3 regions of the Gluconobacter sp. Dm-44 genome follow, and region 3 is predicted to be linked to each of the others. Evidence: predicted binding sites of a transcription regulator. Region 3 holds the regulator's gene; each other region holds the start of a gene.
The links. Region 3 encodes LexA, which represses DNA repair genes until DNA is damaged. Its sites were predicted from a motif close to TGTTCTANNTANGTTC; they were not measured.
Positions count from the first base shown of each region.

Region 1: the regulator LexA is predicted to act here: its motif matches at 5,415-5,430, upstream of JK213_RS04540 (putative DNA modification/repair radical SAM protein).
Region 2: the regulator LexA is predicted to act here: its motif matches at 5,358-5,373, upstream of uvrA (excinuclease ABC subunit UvrA).

Region 1 is NZ_JAERLZ010000002.1:314,416-321,751, forward strand. It holds gene folD (bifunctional methylenetetrahydrofolate dehydrogenase/methenyltetrahydrofolate cyclohydrolase FolD) at 1-231, shown strand, start outside; gene JK213_RS04520 (methylenetetrahydrofolate reductase) at 228-980, shown strand; gene JK213_RS04525 (M1 family metallopeptidase) at 1,014-3,014, shown strand; gene JK213_RS04530 (flagellar biosynthesis regulator FlaF) at 3,131-3,553, opposite strand; gene JK213_RS04535 (flagellin) at 3,688-5,256, opposite strand; gene JK213_RS04540 (putative DNA modification/repair radical SAM protein) at 5,435-6,667, shown strand; gene JK213_RS04545 (UdgX family uracil-DNA binding protein) at 6,664-7,336, shown strand, end outside.
Region 2 is NZ_JAERLZ010000002.1:206,766-214,101, forward strand. It holds gene JK213_RS03990 (DUF6056 family protein) at 1-86, opposite strand, end outside; gene JK213_RS03995 (hypothetical protein) at 70-555, opposite strand; gene JK213_RS04000 (rhodanese-related sulfurtransferase) at 723-1,664, shown strand; gene JK213_RS04005 (hypothetical protein) at 1,661-2,179, shown strand; gene uvrA (excinuclease ABC subunit UvrA) at 2,212-5,256, opposite strand; gene ssb (single-stranded DNA-binding protein) at 5,389-5,973, shown strand; gene JK213_RS04020 (Hint domain-containing protein) at 6,114-7,336, opposite strand, start outside.
Region 3 is NZ_JAERLZ010000010.1:39,116-46,451, reverse strand. It holds gene uvrC (excinuclease ABC subunit UvrC) at 1-573, shown strand, start outside; gene pgsA (CDP-diacylglycerol--glycerol-3-phosphate 3-phosphatidyltransferase) at 664-1,266, shown strand; gene JK213_RS11875 (hypothetical protein) at 1,369-1,977, shown strand; gene lexA (transcriptional repressor LexA) at 2,034-2,753, opposite strand; gene rpmG (50S ribosomal protein L33) at 3,057-3,224, shown strand; gene JK213_RS11860 (septum formation initiator family protein) at 3,307-3,636, opposite strand; gene eno (phosphopyruvate hydratase) at 3,775-5,055, opposite strand; gene JK213_RS11850 (DUF3429 domain-containing protein) at 5,157-5,633, shown strand; gene kdsA (3-deoxy-8-phosphooctulonate synthase) at 5,630-6,454, opposite strand; gene JK213_RS11840 (CTP synthase) at 6,451-7,336, opposite strand, start outside.

The DNA of each region.
Region 1 (7,336 bases), on a different contig from region 3:
ATCAAGCCGGGTGCGACCGTGATTGACGTTGGTATCACCCGCGTTGCAGCGGAAAACGGCAAGACGCGTCTGGTCGGGGACGTGGTGTTTGACGAAGCACTTCCGGTTGCCGGGCACATCACACCGGTTCCGGGTGGCGTTGGGCCGATGACGATTGCCTGCCTGCTGCACAACACGCTTCAGGCGGCTCGCGCCACATCGTCTTCAACGTCTGCGGATGCCTCCTCATGACGCGCGTCTCTGTTGAACTGGTTCCGCGCACGCCGGAATCCCTGATGGCGGATGTGCAGACCGTGCGGGATATCCTGCCGCAGGTCAGCATACTGAACGTCCCGGACCTGATCCGCTTTGATCTGCGCAGCCATGACGCCGCATCGCTGATTGTGAAACAGACGCCGTTCGAGGTGATCGCGCATGTCCGTGCGACCGACATCGCCCCGGACGCGCCGCTGCCGGGTGCGGACCGGCCGGAGCTGACCTCAATTCTGGTCGTCGCCGGAGATCCGCCGCCTGCGGGCAGCGATCGGGTGGTTTATCCCAACACGTCCGCCCAGATCATTGAACGCTACCGCCGCGAGGCCCCGCATCTGAAGGTCTATGCGGTGTTCGACCCCTATCGCCGCGCGCCCTATCACGAGCTTGAAGAGATCGCCCGCAAGCGCGACGCCGGAGCCTGTGGCTTCTTCACCCAGCCGCTTTTCGATATTCCGATGCTCGAATGCTGCATGGACTGGCTGCGGGACGACACGGTGTTCTGGGGTATTTCCCCCGTTCTGGGCGAGAAGTCGCGCCGGTACTGGGAGCGCATGAACCACGTTATCTTCCCGCGCGATTACGACGGGACGCTTGAAGGTAACATTGCTTTTGCGCGCCGGATGCTGGGGGTCGTGAAGCAGAAAAACGACAATGCCTATCTGATGCCGCTGAAAGTTGATCTTGCCTCCTATCTGGGAGCGCTTGGAGATATTATAACGGAATAACATCGAACTCACCCAACGGAGGGCCCGCCCCGGATGTCTGTGCGCCTTTTTCTGCTTCCCCTGCTGGGAGTCGTACTCGTTCCCGCCGCCCTGCTGCCCGAGACCGTTGCTGCGAAAACTCTCGCTGACCCGGCCACCGTCTTCGCACCTCTGACCCTTCCCGACGCTCCGAACGTCTATCGCTCAGGGTCGGGGCTTCCGGGGCCGCAATACTGGCAGAACCGCACGGATTACGTCATTCATTCGCGGATCGACACGCAGGCCCATGTGCTGCACGGTTCCGAAATCGTGACCTACAGCAACAACAGCCCCGAGGCGCTGGATGTGTTGTGGCTCCAGCTTGACCAGAACATTTACCGCGCCGACACGCGCGCTGCTGTCGGCGCCATTCCCGGCAGCCACATGATGACGGGCGATCATACCGACGGCATGACGATCGAACACGTTTCGGTCGTGCAGGGTGGCCGTGAAGTGGAGGTCACGCCGCTGATTTCCGACACGCGGATGCAGCTCACGCTGCCCCGCACGATTGATCCGCATGGCGTGGCTTTCGTGAAAATCGACTGGCATTACACAATCCCCGGTCCGTGGGGCGGCCGTACCGCTGTTACGCCGACCCGCGAAGGCGACATCTATGAAGTCGCGCAGTGGTATCCGCGCCTGAGCGTCTATGATGACCGTCGGGGGTGGAACACGCTGCCCTATCTGGGGCAGGAATTTTTCCTCGAATATGGCAGCTTTGATTACAGCGTAACGGTGCCGTGGAACTACACGCTCGTAGGCTCCGGCGCGCTGCTCAACCCCGAACAGGTTCTCACCCCCGTCGAGCGGAACCGTCTTGCACAGGCCGCGCAGAGCGATGCGCGCGTCATGATCCGCACGCTCGATGACATCACCGATCCAAAAAGCCATCTGAAGCAGAGCGGCGAGGTCACCTGGCATTACGGGATGCGGAACACGCGCGATGTAGCCTTCGCGGCTTCGCCAGCCTTTGTTTGGGATGCCGCGCGTATCAACCTTCCGCCCATCGTGCCCTGGACGAACTATCATGCCGTTCCGAGGCTTGCGATGTCGGTCTATCCGCGGGAAGGGATCGGGCCGCATGGCTGGGATCGTTCAACGGATTACGTCAAACACGCCATCGAATATTTCTCGTCGCAGTGGTTCGAATACCCTTGGCCGAACGCCATCAATCTGGGCGGCCATGGTGCGGGCATGGAATATCCGGGCATCGTTTTTGACGGCATCAGTGACCGCGATCCGCAGCTTTTCTGGATCACGACGCACGAACTGGGTCATGGCTGGTTTCCGATGATCGTTGGTACGGACGAACGCCGTAACGCCTTCATGGATGAAGGCTTCAACACCTTCATCGACGTGTATGCGTCCGATCACTTCAATAATGGTGAGTTCGCTCCCAAGCGTGATTCCGAATTTGCGCCCAAAACCGGCAATCCCGCGCAGGATATCGTCCCAGTCCTGACTGACCCGGATGCACCGGTTCTTATGACGGCCGCCGATGGTGTGTCTGAAAAATATCGCCACAGCGTGACGTATTTCAAAGGCGCTTACGGCCTGAAACTGCTGCGCGAACAGATCCTCGGTCCGGTCCGATTTGACGCGGCATTCCGGCGCTATATTGCTGAATGGGCCTACAAACACCCGTCTCCGTCGGATTTCTTCCGCCTGATGAACAGCGAAGCGGGCGAAGATTTGGGATGGTTCTGGCGCGGTTGGTATTTCACCAATGCCGCCCCGGACTATGCACTGGGAACCGTCCATCACGACGCTGGAAAGCCCGCAACCGTACAGGTTCGTAACTACGGCGCGCTTCCGCTCCCGGTGGTTCTGCGCGCCGATTATGCGGACGGAAAATCGGAAGATCTCCGCATCCCGACGGAGGCCTGGCGCCAGAGCAGCGATATTGTGGTCTCGCTGCCGGTTCATGACGGCCTCAAGGCCGTGACGCTCGACCCCGATCACGTCATCCCGGATATTGACCGTTCGGATAACCGACTGGCCATGACGCCCTGAGGCCACCGGGGCACACGAGAATGTTCCGTGTGCCCCGGTATGAGAGCATGAAAAAAGGGCGTCCGGCTGAACCGGCGCCCTTTTTTAGTTGGGGGCTGCTTTGCGGTCGAAAACTCTCAGCCCACAAGTTCCAGAGAGGATTTCGCGGCCGAGTCGGCATAGGCCTGAGACGCGGACGGCGTCATGGCATAAGGCGCGGGTTCGGTGGACAGTCCTTCGATCATGTCGTTGTTGATATCGACGAGGGGTTGAAGGTCCTTCGGGGCATTAAAGGCCGCGTTGGAATAGCGCATGGACCAGGATCCGACCTTGAGAAGATCGTCGCGCAGAACGGCCGGAAGGGGGCAATCGACCCGCTCGACGCTGAGGGACAAAATGCTCCACAGCTTCAGATTGGCGGCCAGCGCCGCAACCTTCCTGTCATGATCCTTGGCCTGCGTCAGCAGCGTATTGACGTGTCGGAACGCCATGACCTCGACTTCCCGCGAAGACAGGTAGCTTCCGGACTGTTTCTGATACTGTGAGGCTGCATAGGTCACGACGGCAAACTCCTTTCGGAAAAGACTGTTTCAAAAGCCTCTGGGGGAGGAAGCAAGGGGCTTCTGAAGTAGTCCCGCGTATTGGCAGGGGGTCTGAAGGGTGCCGGATGAACCAGCACCCTTCAGAAACCTGATCAGCCGCGGAAGAGGCTGAGCAGGGTGGAAGACTGTGAGTTCGCAATCGAGAGCGACTGAACGGCAAGCTGCTGCTTCGTCTGAAGCGAGGTCAGCTTGGCGCTTTCGGCGGCCAGATCAGCGTCCGTCAGCGCGCCAACACCCGTCGTCAGGGCGTCGGACAGGCTGGACGTCGTGGTCTGGAGGTTGGAGATCGTCGTGCTGGAATAACCGATCGAAGACGCGGTGCGCGTTACGCTGGAGATCGCAGCCTGAACGACGGCGCTGACGACGGATGCACCGGTGACGGCTGTTGCAGTCTTGCCGGCACTCGCAGTATATACGCCGGCAGAAGTTGCAGTTCCAAGCGATGTGCTGGTTGCGTCAATAGAGTTGCCAGCGATGGTCAGGTTGTTATTAGAATCACGGGACACGCCGAAGCCCTGATATTCCATGGCTTGCGTCATCAGATCGACCTGCTTGACACTCTGGGCGCTCGATGTGCTGCCACCAGACAAGCTAGCTGCCGAAGACGTGTCAACGTCCGTCACAACTGTTTGCGTGGTGATATTTCCATTGGAATCAAAGGCAGTATTGGCTGTGTAAACAGAGTTTCCATTACCATCTTTCGACTGCACGAGGCTGTCGCCATTTGATAGGGAATAAGTGATCGATCCATCAGAAGCAGTTGTTTGAGATTTAATCGTGACCTTTGAAGCGGTTGTTGCCGCTAAGGTGCCGTCTGTTTTCAGTTTGAATGCGGCTGCATTATCTGTTGTGCTGAGAGCTGCTCCGACAAGGCCCAGAGCAGTTGTCTGTGTTGTGTCAGCGGTAGTTGTGGTCGTGCCGGCAGTGGTTGTGGTGGTTCCTCGAGCGTCAGCTACAAAATTGTAGGTAATTGACGGGTTCGTAGCCGTGGCTGTCGTGCTCGTATTTGCCGCCGTCGTGTTTTTAAGCTGAAGGACGCTCTGACTGGCATCGTTTGAGGTACTTGCGGCATCGCTTAGCGCATTTGCGCTTGTGTTTGACCCCAGAGCCAGCGAAGAACCGGACATTTCCATGCTCAGGTTGGACAGGCCGAGACCGGCGGAGGTTACGTTGAAGCCGTTCTGCGTGAAGGTGGAGCCCTGTGCGTCCATGGCGGTCGACAGGCTCGTATAGGTCGTGCCGTTGCCTGTCTGGCCTGAGAGCAGGTTTACGCCCTGGAACTTCGCGCCCGTAGCGGCGGAGTCGATGGAGGCCAGCGTCTTGGTGATGGCATCGTTCAGGGTCGAGTTGTCGACGCCTGTCGTGTTCGTGCCGATGGTGGTGGCGAGAGACTGAAGAGCGCTCGAAATGCTCGACAGGCCCGTCGTTGCCGTGTTCAGCACCTGAGCGGAGAACTGGAGGCCCGTGGAGACGCCCGACAGGGTCGAGATCTGGGCGGTCATGTTCTGGGCGATGGAGTACATCGCGGGATTGTCAGAGGCCGTGTTGACGGACTTGCCGGTGGAGACCGTGTTTTCGGTCTTGTTCAGGTCGGCCGTCGTCTGGTTCAGGCTCTGGAGTGCGGCCATTGCCGCGGTGTTCGTATTGATGGACAATGACATTGAATCTGTTCTCCGTCGGTGCAGGTTTGCGGCCTCAGGATAGGGGGGAGTGGTTAACGGAAGCTGAATCGGTTCCGTTAAAAAAAGTCCTTCAAAAATAACGGAAAACCGGGAAAAATTTGGTTAATTTCACGGTTTCTCTTGCGCTCCATACTCTGGAACGAAATAAGAACATAGTATGAAAAAAACACTCTCCCAGAGACTGGCGATTCTCTCCGATGCGGCGAAGTACGATGCCTCCTGCGCGTCGAGCGGTTCGACGCGGCGGGATTCCGCAAAAAGCGGGGGGATTGGGTCCACCACCGGGAACGGGATCTGTCATTCCTATACGCCGGACGGGCGGTGTGTGTCGCTGCTCAAGATCCTGCTGACCAATTTCTGCGTCTATGACTGTGCCTATTGCATCAACCGGTCGTCTTCGAATGTGGAGCGTGCGCGCTTTACGCCCGAAGAAGTCGTGTGGCTGACGCTGGAGTTTTATCGGCGCAACTGCATCGAGGGGCTGTTCCTGTCTTCGGGCATCATCCGCTCGTCCGATCGCACGATGGAGCAGCTTGTGCAGGTGGCGCGGGATCTGCGGCTGAAGCACGGGTTCCGGGGCTATATCCATCTCAAGACCATCCCTGATGCGGCGCCGCGCCTGCTGGAAGAAGCGGGGCGCTATGCGGATCGTCTCTCGATCAATGTGGAAATGCCGACCGTGGCCGGGCTGGAGCAGTATGCGCCGCAGAAAAAGGCGGGGGGTATCCGCCAGGCGATGGGGGAGATGCGGCTGAAGATCGACGCAGGCAAGGACCGCAGTCATACAGGCCGTCGGGCCGAACGGTTTTCGCCGGGTGGGCAGAGCACGCAGATGATCGTCGGTGCGGATGCAGCGTCCGATCAGGATGTGCTGGCCAGCAGCGCCAATCTTTACGGCTCTTACGGGCTGCGGCGCGTCTATTATTCCGCTTTCAGTCCTATTCCCGATGCGTCCGCCCTGCTGCCGGCGACAAGTCCGCCGCTTCAGCGCGAGCACAGGCTCTATCAGGCGGACTGGCTGTTCCGGTTCTATGGCTTTGCTTTTGGGGAGCTGACGGCCGGGCGTGCGGACGGGATGCTGGATCTGGATCTGGACCCCAAGCTGGCCTGGGCGCTGGATAACCGGGCGCTGTTTCCGCTGGATCTGAACCGGGCGCCGAAGGAAATGCTGCTGCGGGTGCCGGGGCTCGGGGTGAAGGCCGTGGCCGCCATTCTCAGGGCGCGGCGGCATCAGGCCGTACGGCTGGAGGATCTGGCGCGGCTGAACGTGTCCATCCGCAAGGTCCGGCCTTTTGTGCAGACGCCGGGCTGGAGCCCCGCCCGTCTGACCGACCGGCACGACCTGCGCAGTCTGTTCAGCCCCGCGCCCCAGCAGATGACTCTTTTGTGAATCGCTACGTCCTGACCCTTGAGGACAGCGCCGTGTTCGAGCCCTGGCGGGAGATGGCGCGCGCGGCGTTGCAGCGGGCGATTCCGCCCGAGGCTCTCGACTGGCGGATCAGGGGGGGCGAGACGGATCTGTTCGGGCAGCAGACCAATGACAGTGACGGCATGGGAGCGCTGACGGAGGGGCCGGTCCTGAAAAGCGTGACATTGCGCGCGTCCTGCATCGCGTTGCTGCGGGACATGCTGTGTCATTCCGATCCTGGCCGGTTCGCGCTCGCTTACCGGATCGCATGGCGCGTTCAGGGCAATCCGCATCTGCTGGATGTGGCGACCGACGCCGATATCGCGAAAGCACGGATCATGGTGCGGCAGAACCGGCAGGACTGTCACAAGATGATGGCCTTTGTCCGATTTCGCGAAGTGCCGGCGCAGGCGGAGGGAATGGGGCGGAGGCGGTTCATCGCCTGGTTCGAGCCGCAGCATCATATTCTCGAACGGATCGCGCCATTCTTCTCGAAGCGCTTTACGGACATGGACTGGATGATCCTGACCCCGCGCGGCTCCATCCGCTGGGACGGGAAGAATCTGGCCTATTCCGCCGAACCCTGCGAACAGCCGGAACTGGATGACGGGTTCGGGGATCTGTGGAACACTTATTATGCCTCTACGTTCA
Region 2 (7,336 bases), on a different contig from region 3:
GACCGGTTGATGTGGGCGTCGATCCAGAAGGTCGCGATCAGAAGGAAGGCGATGAAGGCGGCGTTGCGCTTAAGTGCGGCAGACATGTGACATCCTGTAGAGCGTGTGTCCTGCAATGATGTTCAGGTGTACGTCTGGGGTTAGTCCCTCAGGAATGCGGGCGATGGCGGTGAAGCCGTACCGGTTGTGAAACGCATTGCCGTCCGTATGGGTGGCGTTTGCGATGTCAGGTCGCTCCTGAAGCCTGTAGGGAATGGACACTTCCTGCGCTCCGTCTCCGGCCGTGAGGACGAAAGACGCTGTGGGGCCGGGCCAGAGATCTGACAGGGCCCAGCCGGAAACGGAGATGAATTTCGGGGTGATGTGACAGGTCTCCACGCGGGCTTTCATGGAGGGATCGTCTGCGGAGGTGAAGCTGTCCGGACTGAAGGCTCTGTGTGCTGTCCAGGCATGGCAGATGGCCAGCGTCAGAAGAAGTGAGAGGCTTATCCCGAGCACAAAGGCATGGGTCTTCAGAAGTATGAGGCTCTGATGCAGGGCATCGGGTATCTTCATCGGTCTGCTTTGGCCGTTCGGGAGAGGTCCTGTCTGCCATTCGGGCAGCAGCCTGTCCATGCGGCCTTTCGGGCTGGTATCGAGGCTTTGGCCCTGATATTTCCGGGGCTGTCTTTTTCATCCGATCGCGGCTGTGTCTGCGGTCCCGGTCGCCGGATGCCTGCCTCATGTCCGATAGTCTCGAGCCGATCCGTATTGTCGCGCTGTATCATTTCACGCCGTTCGCCGATCCTGCCGCATTGCGGCAGCCGCTGCTGGAGCTGTGCGAGCGTGAGGGGATCAGGGGGATCCTGCTGTTGGCTCGTGAAGGGATCAACGGCACGATTGCCGGGACGGATGAGGGCATGGAGCGCGTGATGGCGCATATCCGCGCACTTCCGGGCTGTGCGGATCTGGAAAGCAAGGACTCCCGTGCGCCTGAACTGCCGTTTCGCCGCATGAAGGTGCGGCTGAAAAAGGAAATCGTCACGATGGGCGAGCCGGATATCGACCCGCTTCAGGGCGTGGGGCGGTATGTGGCACCGGAAGATTGGAACGCGCTGATTTCCGACCCCGATACGATCCTGATTGATACGCGCAATGATTATGAAGTGGCGATCGGGACGTTCAAAGGCGCGGAAGACCCCAAAACGAAATCCTTCCGCGAATTTCCTGAATGGTTTCGCAAACGGCGGCAGGAACTGGAAGCGGAAGGCCGTCTGCCGAAGATTGCCATGTTCTGCACGGGCGGCATCCGCTGCGAAAAATCAACGTCCTTTGCGCGGGCGGAGGGTGTGGACGAGGTCTATCATCTCAAGGGCGGTATTCTGAAATATCTGGAGACCGTGCCCGAGGAAGAGAGTCTGTGGGAAGGCGAGTGTTTCGTGTTCGACCAGCGTGTGTCGGTGAAGCATGGGCTGGAGATCGGGACACATGATGTGTGCCATGCTTGCCGTCGGCCACTGAATGCGCACGACAAGGCCTCGCTGCTGTTCGTGCAGGGTGTGTCGTGCCCGCATTGCCACAATGAACGGACGGAAGAGCAGCGCCATCGTTATGCCGAGCGTGAACGTCAGGAAGCGCTGGCCCGGGCGCGGAAGGCTGGGCATCTGGGTGCTCGGCAGAAGTGACTGTCGAGCCGCCGCTGCGTGATGTCGTAGTATGGCGGGCGTTTCGGCTTGCGGGGCGTTATGCGCTGCTCAATGCCCTGATCGCCATCCCGTTGCATCTTTTGATTGATGCAGCGGGGTTCGGGGCAACTGGAAAATGGCAGCCGGGGTTCGGAGCGTCAGTCGTGCTGGCTGTTTTGCTGGCGCCAATTATAGAAACGGCGCTTTATTTCTGGTTGCCGATCGTGTTGGTGCGGAAGGTGTTGGGATATCGGCCCCTCACCCCATTTGTAACGTGGCTTGCCTGTGTGGGGCCGTTTTCATTCACGCATTACGGCGGCAGTCTGGGACGCAGTGCCTTGACGGCGCTTTGTACCGGTCTGGTGGGTGGGAGCTGCTTCTATTTCTGTTTTCTGACAGCGGAAAAGGAGGCGGGACTTAACCCGTTCTGGACGACGGCCCTGTGCCACGCGATGTTCAATGGCACGGTTCTGACTGCGTTTGGCGTGGCATATATTCTGGGATTCGTGTCCTGAAAGGCATTTGGCCTTTCAGGATGTGAGTCGGTTCAGGTTTTGGTTTTGTTGCGGGACCCGGCGGGGCGGCCTCTGGGCTTCTTTTCGGGAGTCTTTTCCGCTGCTTTTTCCTTAGCGGCTTTTACTTTTTTCGCGGCTGTGCGTTCGGCTTTTGGCGGTGGCAGGCTGGCGGCGAGCATGGCCTGGGTGATTTTGGTGGTTGTGACTTTTCGCGGCTGTCTGGCGCCCGGTGCGTCCAGAAGCGGGGCGAGGAAGCGGCCGGTATGGCTGGCTTTGCACGCGGCGATGTCTTCCGGTGTTCCGGCTGCGACGACCTGACCGCCGCCGTCTCCGCCTTCGGGGCCGATATCGATCAGCCAGTCGGCGGTTTTGATGACTTCGAGATTGTGCTCGATCACCAGAACCGTATTTCCCTGATCGACGAGGGTGTGCAGCACTTCAAGTAGCTTGCGGACGTCTTCGGTGTGCAGGCCGGTTGTGGGTTCGTCGAGAATATAGACCGTGCGGCCAGTGGCGCGTTTGGCCAGTTCCTTTGACAGTTTGACGCGCTGGGCCTCGCCGCCTGAAAGCGTGGTGGCCTGCTGGCCGAGGGCGACATAGCCCAGCCCGACCTGTTGCAGGATGGCGAGACGGTCGCGGATCTTGGGGGCGGCCTGAAAGAACGGCAGGGCCTCGTCCACGGTCATGGACAGGACGTCCGCGATGGATTTGCCGCGGAACTTCACTTCCAGCGTTTCGCGGTTGTAGCGCGCGCCCTTACAGGTGTCGCAGGTCACGTACACGTCCGGCAGGAAGTGCATTTCAATCTTGAGAACACCGTCGCCCTGACAGGCTTCGCAGCGGCCACCCTTCACGTTGAAAGAGAAGCGGCCTGGCTTGTAGCCGCGCGCCTTGGACTCGGGCAGTTCGGCGAACCAGTCGCGGATCGGCGCGAACAGGTCCGTATAGGTTGCGGGGTTGGAGCGTGGGGTCCGGCCGATCGGGGATTGGTCGATCTCGATGATTTTGTCGAGATTGTCCACGCCTTCCAGACGGTCATAGGGCAGCGGTGTCTGGCTCGATTTCATGAGTTGGCGGGACAGCGCCTTATACAGCGTGTCGATGACGAGTGTGGATTTGCCGCCACCCGAAACGCCCGTGACGGCGATGAAGGTGCCGAGCGGGAAATCGACCGTCAGATCCTTGAGGTTGTTGCCGCGTGCGCCGTGCAGGGTGAGCATGCCGCTGGGCTTGCGGCGTTCGGTCGGGACGGGAATGACCTTGCGGCCTGACAGATAGGCGCCGGTGATGCTGTTGGGGTTTTGGGCGACCTCGGCCGGGGTGCCGACGGCGATGACCTGTCCGCCAAGCTTGCCTGCACCCGGTCCCATATCGATCAGATAATCGGCGGCGCGGATGGCGTCCTCGTCATGTTCGACGACGATGACGGTGTTGCCGAGGCGCTTGAGGCGTTCGAGTGTGCCAAGCAGGCGTTCATTGTCGCGCTGGTGCAGGCCGATGGAGGGTTCATCCAGCACATACAGTACGCCCGTCAGGCCCGAACCGATCTGCGATGCCAGACGGATGCGCTGGCTTTCGCCGCCGGACAGGGTTGCCGAACCGCGCGACAGGGTGAGGTAGTCCAGCCCGACATCGTCGAGAAAGTGCAGGCGGTCCGTGATTTCACGCAGGATACGGCGGGCGATTTCGGCGCGCTGGGGCGTGAGGGTCGCTTCAACGGTGGAGAACCAGTCGAGCGCCTTGCGGATCGGCATATCCGAGGCTTCCGCGATGTTGAGGTCCTTGACCTTCACGCACAGCGCCTCGGGTTTGAGGCGTGCGCCGTGGCAGGCATGGCAGGGTTTTTCGGACTGGTAGCGCGACAGTTCTTCGCGGACCCACATGCTGTCAGTCTGGGCCATGCGGCGGCGCAGGTTCTTCAGCACGCCTTCGAACGGCTTGGTGACGATATGGACCTTCCCGCCATCGGTATAGGGAATGTCGATCGGCTCTTTGGAACCGTTGATGATGAGGTCTTGCGTGGCGGGCTGGAGGTCGGACCAGGGCGTGTGCATATCATCGCCGCAATGGCGGGCGAGAGCGGCGAGCGTCTGGTCATACCAGTCCGTGCTTGCCCCCTTCCATGGAGCAATCGCACCTTCGGCCAGCGTCAGGCTGTCATCCGGGACAATCAGGTTTTCGTCGAAATGGGTTTCGGTGCCGATGCCGTCACAGACCGGGCAGGCGCCCATCGGGGCGTTGAAGGAGAACAGGCGCGGCTCGATCTCCTCGATCGTGAAGCCGGAGACCGGGCAGGCGAAGCGCGACGAGAACACGACATGCGCCGGGGCTTCCTTCTCGCCTGCACGTTCGACTTCCTCGGCATAGGCCAGGCCGTCAGAGAGTTCGAGGGCGGTCTCGAAGCTGTCGGCGAGGCGGGATTCGAGCCCTTCCTTGACGACAATTCGGTCCACGACGACTTCGACGGTATGGCGCGTCTTGCGGTTCAGTTCCGGGGCCTCGGCGATTTCGTAGAGTTCGCCGTCGATCTTCACGCGCGTGAAGCCTTTACGCGTCAGCTCGGCCAGTTCACGCTTGCAGTCGCCTTTGCGGTCCCGCACGACGGGGGCGAGCAGCATCAGGCGCATGCCGTCGGGCATCGCCATGATGCGGTCCACCATCTGGCTGACGGTCTGCGCTTCGATGGGAAGGCCGGTCGCGGGGGAATAGGGGATTCCCACGCGCGCCCAGAGCAGCCGCATGTAATCGTGAATTTCCGTGATCGTGCCGACAGTCGAGCGCGGGTTCTTGGACGTGGTTTTCTGCTCGATCGAGATGGCCGGGGAAAGACCCTCGATGGAATCCACGTCCGGCTTGCCCATCAGCTCAAGGAACTGGCGGGCATAGGCGGACAGGCTTTCCACATAGCGCCGTTGCCCCTCGGCATAGATCGTGTCGAAAGCCAGAGAGGATTTTCCGGAGCCTGAAAGGCCCGTGATGATCGTCAGGGAATCCCGCGGGATCGTGGCGTCGATATTCTTGAGATTATGGGCGCGGGCCCCACGGACACGGATCGAATGATTGTCTGGAAAGCTCACGGAGACCCCGGAATGTGGAGAAAAGGCAGTTGTGAGATCGAACGCGCTTGAATGGCGTTGGATTGTTCCCCATTAGATGGGAACTTACGCACGTATGAAAAGAACAATTCGAGAAAATTGGTTGGGACGGGAATGGCAGGCAGCGTCAACAAGGTGATTCTGGTCGGAAATCTGGGCAAGGATCCGGAAGTCCGCAACACGCAGTCGGGGTCTAAGATCGTCAACCTGACCGTTGCGACGTCGGACACCTGGAACGATCGTCAGTCCGGGGAGCGCAAGGAGCGCACCGAGTGGCATCGTGTGGTGATCTTCAACGAGCGGACGGCGGATGTGGCCGAGCGGTTCCTGCGCAAGGGGCGCAAGGTCTATATTGAAGGCGAGCTGCGTACACGGAAGTGGACCGATCAGTCCGGTCAGGAAAAATACACGACCGAAGTCGTGATTGACCGGTTCCGTGGCGATCTGGTGCTGATCGACAGCAATCGCAGCGGTGGCGGCGATGATGGCGGTTTTGACAATGGTGGCGGCTATGGCGGGGGCAATGGCGGCGGCTTCGGCGGTGGGAGCCGTGGCGGCTCCGCTGGTGGTTCGGGCGGTGGCTTTGGCGGCGGTTCGCGCGGGAATTCCGGCGGGGCTTCTGGTGGTCGTTCGGGTGGCGGCAATGGCGGCTGGGATGCTCCGCCGGACAATGATCTCGACGATGAAATTCCGTTCTGAGTTCAGAGCCGCTTACGGTTTCTGAAGACTGAAAAACCCCGGAGGCTCAGGCCTCCGGGGTTTTTTTTGATCGTCGTGTAGACCAAAAAAAAGCCTCACCCCCGAAAGGGTGAGGCTTTTTCGTTTCAGACCGGCTGGTTTCAGGCGGTCAGGGCGACGTCTGCTTCCGACGTTGCCAGATAGGGGCCGGCGGCCAGGATCTGGATGGCGAGCATGCCGAGGCTGTTTGGCTGACGGGCCGTCAGCGGCAGCATGGCGTTACCGTTCGTCCAGCGGACTGGGGTGTTTTCCTGAACATCCCAGCCGTTAAGGTCTGCGTCCGTCAGGTGCTGATCGATGCGGATCGTGTTGCCCGAGTCGAACAGTGTGACTTCACCCACCAGAACACCGAGCTGACGACGGTCGTCCACGAACGGTCCGACCGTTTCGCTCGGGCTGGAGGTACGGGACACGATGCGAACGCCTGTCACGTCGGACGGGATCATGAACATCGCGCGACCATTGGCGGTGCGGACCTGATGGATGGTCTGGCCCGTGCTGGCGACCAGGTACAGGTTGGCGTCTTCGGTCAGAGCCGGAGCGGCAACCGTGTTCTCAAGGCCAGCTGCAATGGCACGGGCTTCGATCTCACGGAAGATCGGCTCGACCACGTCCCGGCTGACGGACAGCGGGGCTGCTGCGTCGTCATTCCAGTTGCGCTCGCGGCCACCCAGAGCAACAACGCTGCCGTCCTGACGGAAGGACTGGCGGTTGCCGGTGTCGAGGTAGCTTTCCGTCAGCATGCCGTCTGCCATGATGACCGAGTGTTCGGCCGTTTCCACATGGAAGTAGTCATAGACGGCGATCGTACGGTCATAGACCACCGAGCGGCCGTTCACGAGCATACGGGCCGGGATGAAGCCGCCATTGATGAACAGGCAGTGTTCCGGCGTGACCAGCATGTCCTTGTAAGGCACGCCCTCGGCGAGTGCGCCCTGCATGATGCGGACCGGATAACCGGCTTCCGCGTCGGCCAGACCGGCCTTGGCGATCATGTGGGAGCGGCCGGCCCAGGTGACTTTGCGCTCGACGGTTTCGCCGTTCACGAAGGCCAGAACCGTGCTGCCGAGGCGCAGGGTCTCGACGGCCACATCGCCTTCCGGCGTGCGGATCATGCTGCCTGCGAGGAAGCAGGGGCCTTCAGCTATGGCTTCGATAATAAAAAAGCCTGCCTCTGAATCTTCCGCAAGAAAGCCAGTGCTGCCGTCTTGGACGATGGTGGCGTTGGTTCTTGGAACAAAGCCGTTTGCCATATGCAGGTCGCCGAATGTCAGCAGGCGACCGTCAGCCAGCGTGATCTGAAGCGTGTAGGAGCCATCAGCGT
Region 3 (7,336 bases):
GTCGCACCGGGAGATGATTTCGGCATGATGCGTGAAGTCATGGAACGCCGGTTCGGGAAACGACCGGAAAACGGAGAGCGGCCGGAGGACTGGCCGGATCTGCTTCTCATCGACGGCGGCCTTGGACAGTTCAATGCCGTGCGGAAGGTATTGGCCGATATCGGCGTTACCGGAATTCCGATCGTGGCCATCGCCAAAGGGCCGGACCGGGATGCCGGACGGGAATGGTTCTTCACAGAGACAAAACCGCCCTTCCAGCTCCCTCCAAGAGACCCGGTTCTCTATTATCTGCAAAGACTGCGTGACGAGGCGCATAGATTCGCGATCACCACCCACCGGGCAGGACGCTCGAAAGGCTTACGCAGCTCCGAACTGGATAATGTGCCGGGAATCGGCGCCGCCCGAAAAAAAGCTCTTCTCAATCATTTTGGCTCGGCAAAATCAGTCAGACAGGCGAGTCTTGAGGAGCTGGAAAGCGCGCCCGGCATCAGTTCGAGCACGGCAACTGCCATATATGGGCATTTCCATCCTGAATGGGTCCAGAAAGCCTCAACCGATCATCGCAGCCCCTGAGACCCGTTCGACGATTTACACGAAAAATACATCTTTCGCGGACACATTGGCGCATACCGGTATGAGGGAAACTGTTCTAGACTGAACGTGATGCTGACAGATCTGCCAAACATTCTGACACTGCTGCGTATCGCGTCCATTCCCGTACTGGTCGTGCTGCTCTCCGTGCATTCACCGACCGCGAATGTGATCGCCTGCGTGTTCTATACGGCCGCATGCATCACGGACTATCTGGACGGAGCACTGGCCCGTCGCTGGCAGCAGCTGTCCGAGCTGGGCCGGATGATGGACCCAATCGCAGACAAGCTTCTGGTCGGATCACTTCTGCTGGCTCTAGCAGGGCTAACGCAACTGCCTGTCTACTCGCTCTATGCAGCGATCATCATCATGATCCGAGAAATTCTGGTCAGCGGCCTGCGGGAATATATGGCGTCCCAGCGGGAAACCCTTCCATCGACCCGGTTGGCGAAATGGAAGACCGGCATCCAGATGGTGGCAATCGGTTTTCTCATCGGTGGCGATGGGGCCGCAGGAATGCTGGGGCTTTCCTTTCTGCCGGCAACGCTGATTGGCGGAATCCTCCTTTGGTTCTCGGTCATTCCGACCGTCATCAGCGGATGGGGATATCTGACCGCAGGGTTAGCCCGCATCATGGCGGGACAATCCCGTAAATCATCCAAAATCGGCTTCTGAGGTCATAAGGCGAAAGAATTGTAGCGTTCTTCGACTGTCTTCATCTGGCGCTCCGTTACAAGGACCGCTAAAGGTCATGGATTGACCTCGTGGGAGTAAGAAATGCGGAAGACCGCTCTGCTGGCACTACCTCTCGCTCTGAGCGGCTGTTCAGGCATGGGCAAGTATATCCGCGACACGATGGTCTGGACGGCGCTCGATAATCCGAACGGCCCTCATGGTGACAGCGAGAATATTCATCGCGCCCGCGGTGAGAAATACTCCGAAACTCCAATTCTTCCTGAAAGCGGAAATATCTGGCCCGGGGCCCCGCAACCGCTCCCGACGCTCAAGGATGTCGAAAACCCTAACAGTACGTTCAGCCACGCTCTCGGCGATCCGGCGACGTACTTTGGCGGTGCTGCACTTGACGAAAACTTCATGGGCGGAATCGCTGGCAAGGGCGCCCTTGGCGCATCCGGCCCGCAACTCATGCAGGGCCAAAGCCTGTCAGTCGGAGAGGGTGCCGATACGCATCAGGGTGTGTCACACGACCGTAGCCATCTTATTCCGACGCTTCCTTCGTCAGTTCCCGATAGTGCGGCCCGCTTTCTGAACAAAAGCCCCAGCAAGGCCATCATCATTCCTAACGGAGATGGCACCAGCACAGTTATCGGCCCGGACGGTAGTGTGAAGGTCATTCATGGAGCGGCCTTACCCCCAACCAAATAAGGATTTGCTGATAGGCCGTAACCGCATCAGCATCCTATCACTCCAGACGCCCCTCTTTAATACTGACGAAAAAGGGCGATCAGCCGTCCCTGAATGTTCACACGTTCTGCTGGGAAGATGCGCGTTTCGTAATCCCGGTTCGCAGCTTCCAGTGCGATCATTGATCCACGACGGCGCAGCTTCTTGAGCGTCACTTCCTGTCCATCAATGAGAGCAACGATAATCTGTCCATTTTCGGCCGTCTCACGTCGCCGGATAATGGCGATGTCTCCATCCAGAATTCCAGCCTCGATCATCGAATCGCCAGCCACCGTGAGAGCGTAATGCTCTCCGGTGCCCAGAAGCGAAATGGGAACTTCGATCCTGTCGCTGTCGTCCTGCATGGCTTCAATCGGCAGACCCGCTGCGATACGACCATAAAGAGGAATGCTGACGGTTTGACGATCATTGGCGACACTGGCTTCGGAGAAGGCTCCATCAAGGCCCGTCTCGCCCTGGCTCAGAACAGCCGGGACAAAACCGGTTTCCGGAGCCAGAGCGGCAACAGGAGCTTCCGTACCCATATGGGGCAGACGCAGCACTTCGAGCGCCCGTGCACGGTGATGGTGCCGACGCAGAAAGCCACGTTCTTCCAAAGCGGAAATCAGGCGATGAATGCCCGATTTGGAACGCAGTTCGAGGGCATCTTTCATCTCATCGAAAGAGGGCGAATATCCCGTGCGGCGGAGATGGTCGTCGATATACAGCAAAAGCTGGTGCTGCTTACGGGTCAGCATACAGGCGCTCCCATGCGCCTCGGCGGAGGCAGGTCAGAACAGGACACAGAATGACGGGCATCCTGCATTTGTTCCTTATAGGTTCCCACCTGTTGCCCTTCAAGCAAAGAGACGCACCGACAGAGTTATCCAGCAAGAATTTTTAAGCTTCAAACTCCTTGAAACCACAGGAAAACCGCTAAATCGTGCGCAAAGGTCTTGACCTACGGGCCACAAATCAGCATGGTGCGCCAAATCTAGAGATCAACATGCTGCATCGACACCTTCGAGCGGCATAAGTTATGGCGAAAGCCCGAGGGTATCATGGGAAAGAGCAACGTTATTCAGATCCGGCTCGTTTCGTCAGCTGAAACCGGCTACTTCTACGTCACGAAGAAGAATGCCCGTTCCGCTACGGGAAAGATGGAAGTACGCAAGTACGATCCGGTCGCACGCAAGCACGTCGTGTTTCGCGAAGCCAAGATCAAGTAAGGCTGCTCCAGCAGTCTTTATAAAAAAAGCGGCCTTCGGGCCGCTTTTTTATGCTCTGAGAGCTGTTCGTTTTAACTGCCGTTCAGAACAGCTTGTCATGCGGTCCGTAAGGAACAACCAGATCGCCGCTGCGCGTCAGGTTCATCGTGGCACGGGCACGCTCATCCAGCATATCAGCGTCCAGCGCTTTCTCCTTGAGGGCAACGACACGGCGACGCCAGACATTCTGCTCGTCATCAGCGTCCTGCCGGGCCTGAAGCGCATCCTTTTGAAGCTGGGTCTGCTCCTGATAGGCATGAATCCCGTGCGCTCCATGCAGCGCGTTCCAGCCGAAATAGGCGGTAAGCGACAGGAAAAAAGCCGGAGGAGCTACGGCGCGGACACCACGCTTGATAAGTCGGATCAGTGTCACGTCGTGAAAACTCCGTTCTGAGAGACTGTATCAGTCTATATCAGTCATTTGTGACCAGACAATGAATGATACGGATATCAATCATATTCAGGCACAAAAAAGGCCTCATTCCGGGGAGGAATGAGGCCTGGCTCAGTCTCAGGAGTTTCTGAGAATGTTGCGACCGGCATAACGGGCCGCACTGCCGAGCTGCTGCTCAATGCGAATAAGCTGGTTGTACTTGGCCGTACGGTCAGAGCGGGAGAGGGAACCCGTCTTGATCTGGCCGCAGTTCGTGGCGACCGCGAGATCAGCAATGACGGAGTCTTCCGTCTCGCCCGAACGGTGGCTCATGACGCAGGCGTAACCGGCCTTGTGAGCGGTTTCGACGGCTTCCAGCGTCTCGGTCAGCGTGCCGATCTGGTTGACCTTTACCAGCAGTGCGTTACCGGTTCCGGCCTTGATGCCGCGACGCAGACGCTCGGGATTGGTGACGAACAGATCGTCTCCGACCAGCTGGAGCTTCTTGCCCAGGCGAGTCGTCAGTTCGGTCCAGCCTTCCCAGTCATCTTCCGCCAGACCGTCTTCGATGGAGACGATCGGATAGCGGTTGGCCAGATCTTCAAGGTAGGAAATCATGCCCGACGCATCAAATTCCTTGCCTTCACCCTTCAGATTGTAGCGTCCGTCAGCATAGAATTCGGTGGCGGCGCAGTCGAGCGCGAAGGTTACGTCTTCACCAAGTCTGTAGCCAGCGGCTTCAACAGATTTTGCAATGAAACCAAGAGCTTCGTCAGCAGACTTCAGGTTCGGCGCAAAGCCGCCCTCATCGCCGACATTAGTGTTATAACCAGCTTCGGACAGACCTTTCTTCAAGCGTGCGAAAATTTCGGAGCCCATACGGATGGCATCCGCAATCGTCGGCGCGCCGACCGGCTGGATCATGAATTCCTGAATGTCGATCGGATTATCGGCATGCTCGCCACCATTGACGATGTTCATCATCGGCACGGGAAGAAGGTGGGAATAGGCGCCACCGACATAGCGGTACAGCGGCAGTTCCAGTTCCTCGGCGGTCGCCTTGGCAACGGCAAGCGAGACGCCGAGAATGGCGTTGGCACCCAGACGGGATTTGTTGGACGTTCCGTCCAGATCGATCATCGCATTGTCGATAGCGATCTGATCTTCGGATTCGGCCCCCTGAAGCACTTCAAGGATGTCGTTCTCGACGTGACTACAGGCCTTCAGGACGCCTTTGCCGCCATAGCGGGACTTGTCACCATCGCGCAGTTCCACGGCTTCATGCGCGCCTGTGGAAGCGCCGGACGGGACGGCTGCACGGCCGCGGGCACCGGAGGACAGCTCGACTTCGACCTCGACAGTGGGATTGCCGCGGCTGTCCAGGATTTCGCGGGCGATGATATCAACGATGGCGCTCAATGGAAGCTCTCCTGGGATGCGTGAACCGGGTTGGCTCGTGACCGTTCTGAATGGAACAGCTATTTCAAGTCTCAAAATCACGCCGTGAGGTCAACGACGACATGCGCCTTCCTTTTCCCATTTTCGTGCTTGGCATTGCCGGACTGATCCCTTTCATGACGCTTGGAGGGTGGATCTTCCTTGCTGGACTGTTTACGCCGCTGCCGCATCTGAAGATCATTCTGCTGGCGTATGGTGCCTGCATCCTGTCATTTCTGGGGGCCGTACACTGGGGGCTGGCCATGGAGCGACCGGACATCATTACGGTCGGTGGCACCTCACAGCAGGACCGGCAGCGCCTCGTGCTGGGTGTCTGCCCTGCGCTCTGGGCATGGCTTGCCCTCTGCATCGGCGTTCTCGGTCATGTCCGGGCCGGGTTCGGGCTGGAAATCATCGGTTTTGTCGGGACGTTTCTGGTGGAACGGGAAGCCTGGAGGAAAGGTGCGCTTCCCCCAGGCTATCTGCCACTGAGAGCCGGACTGACGGCTATTGCGGTACTGAGCCTGTTTCTGGCTGCTCTGGCTCCGTCGGGGAGTTAGGCCGGAAAGGATTTCGCCAGAGAATCAAAGGCTTGCAGACGCGTCAGGAGGCTGCGCATTTCATGAAGCGGCACCATGGTCGGGCCATCGCTTGGAGCATGGTCCGGGTCCTGATGTGTTTCTATGAAAACAGCCGCCACACCGATCGAGAGCGCCGCACGGGCGAGGGGTTCCACGAATTCACGCTGCCCCCCCGTTGATGCCCCAAGGCCACCCGGCTGCTGCACGGAATGCGTCGCATCGAACACGACGGGATAGCCCGTCTGCGCCATGATCGGCAGACCGCGCATATCGCTAACAAGCGTGTTGTAGCCAAAGCTCGTGCCACGATCGCAGAGCATGATGCGCTTATTGCCGGTCGAGGCAATCTTGGCCGCGACGTTCGCCATGTCCCACGGTGCGAGGAACTGGCCCTTCTTGATGTTGATGGCCCGCCCAGTTTCGCCCGCCGCCAGCAGCAGGTCCGTCTGACGGCACAGGAATGCCGGGATCTGTAAAACATCCACGGCCTGAGCGGCAGGTGCGCACTGCTCTGCAGTATGCACATCCGTCAGGACAGGAACACCGAATCGTTCACGGATGCTGGCAAGGATCTCCAGACCGGCATCCATGCCCACACCACGCGCAGCGTTGACCGAACTCCGATTGGCTTTGTCGAAGCTGCTTTTATAGATCAGCCCGATTCCGAGTTCGCGGCAGATGGCGGAGATGGCATCAGCCATCTCCGTTGCATGCTCGCGGGATTCGATCTGGCAGGGGCCAGCGATAAGCGTGAAGGGCTGATCCTGACCGACCGTAAGGTCTCCAATCCGGAAGCTCACTTGCTGTGAGCCTCCTTGATGGCGGCACCAATAAAGCCTGCAAACAACGGATGCGGATCGAAAGGCTTGGAGAGCAGTTCCGGATGGTACTGCACGGCCACGAACCATGCGTGATCCGGGTATTCGACCACTTCGGGCAGCACGCCGTCCGGGGAAAGGCCAGAGAACCGCAGACCTGTCTTTTCCAGACGATCCTTGTAATGCGCGTTGACTTCCCAGCGATGACGATGGCGTTCGCGAATTTCCGTACGGCCATAAATCTCGGCCACACGGGAACCCGGAACCAGCTTTGCCGGATAGGCGCCAAGACGCATCGTGCCGCCCAGATCGCCGCCTTCACGACGGCGGAGCAGCTCGCCCCCACGCGCCCATTCCGTCATCAGACCGACCACCGGTTCGTCCGTCGGACCGAATTCAGTAGAGGACGCTTTGGGGAGACCCGCAAGTGAGCGGGCGCATTCGACCACAGCCATCTGCATGCCAAAGCAGATCCCGAGGAACGGAATGTTGTTCTCGCGGGCATAACGGACAGCCTGGATCTTGCCCTCGGCACCGCGTTCACCAAAGCCGCCGGGAACGAGGATCGCATCTGCGTCTTTCAGGCGCTCGGCGATATTGCCGTTCTTTTCGAACTCTTCCGATTCGATCCAGTCCAGATTGACCTTCACATGATTGGCGATGCCACCATGCAGCAAGGCTTCAGCGAGCGATTTATAGCTATCGAGCAGAGCTGTGTACTTACCGACAACAGCCACGCGGACTTCGGCTTCGGGTTCGCGAATCGCATGGACGATCTTTTCCCAACGCGAGAGGTCGGGCTTGCTGTCATAGGGCAGGCCGAAATAGCGCAGGACTTCCTGATCCATTCCTTCATTGTGGTAG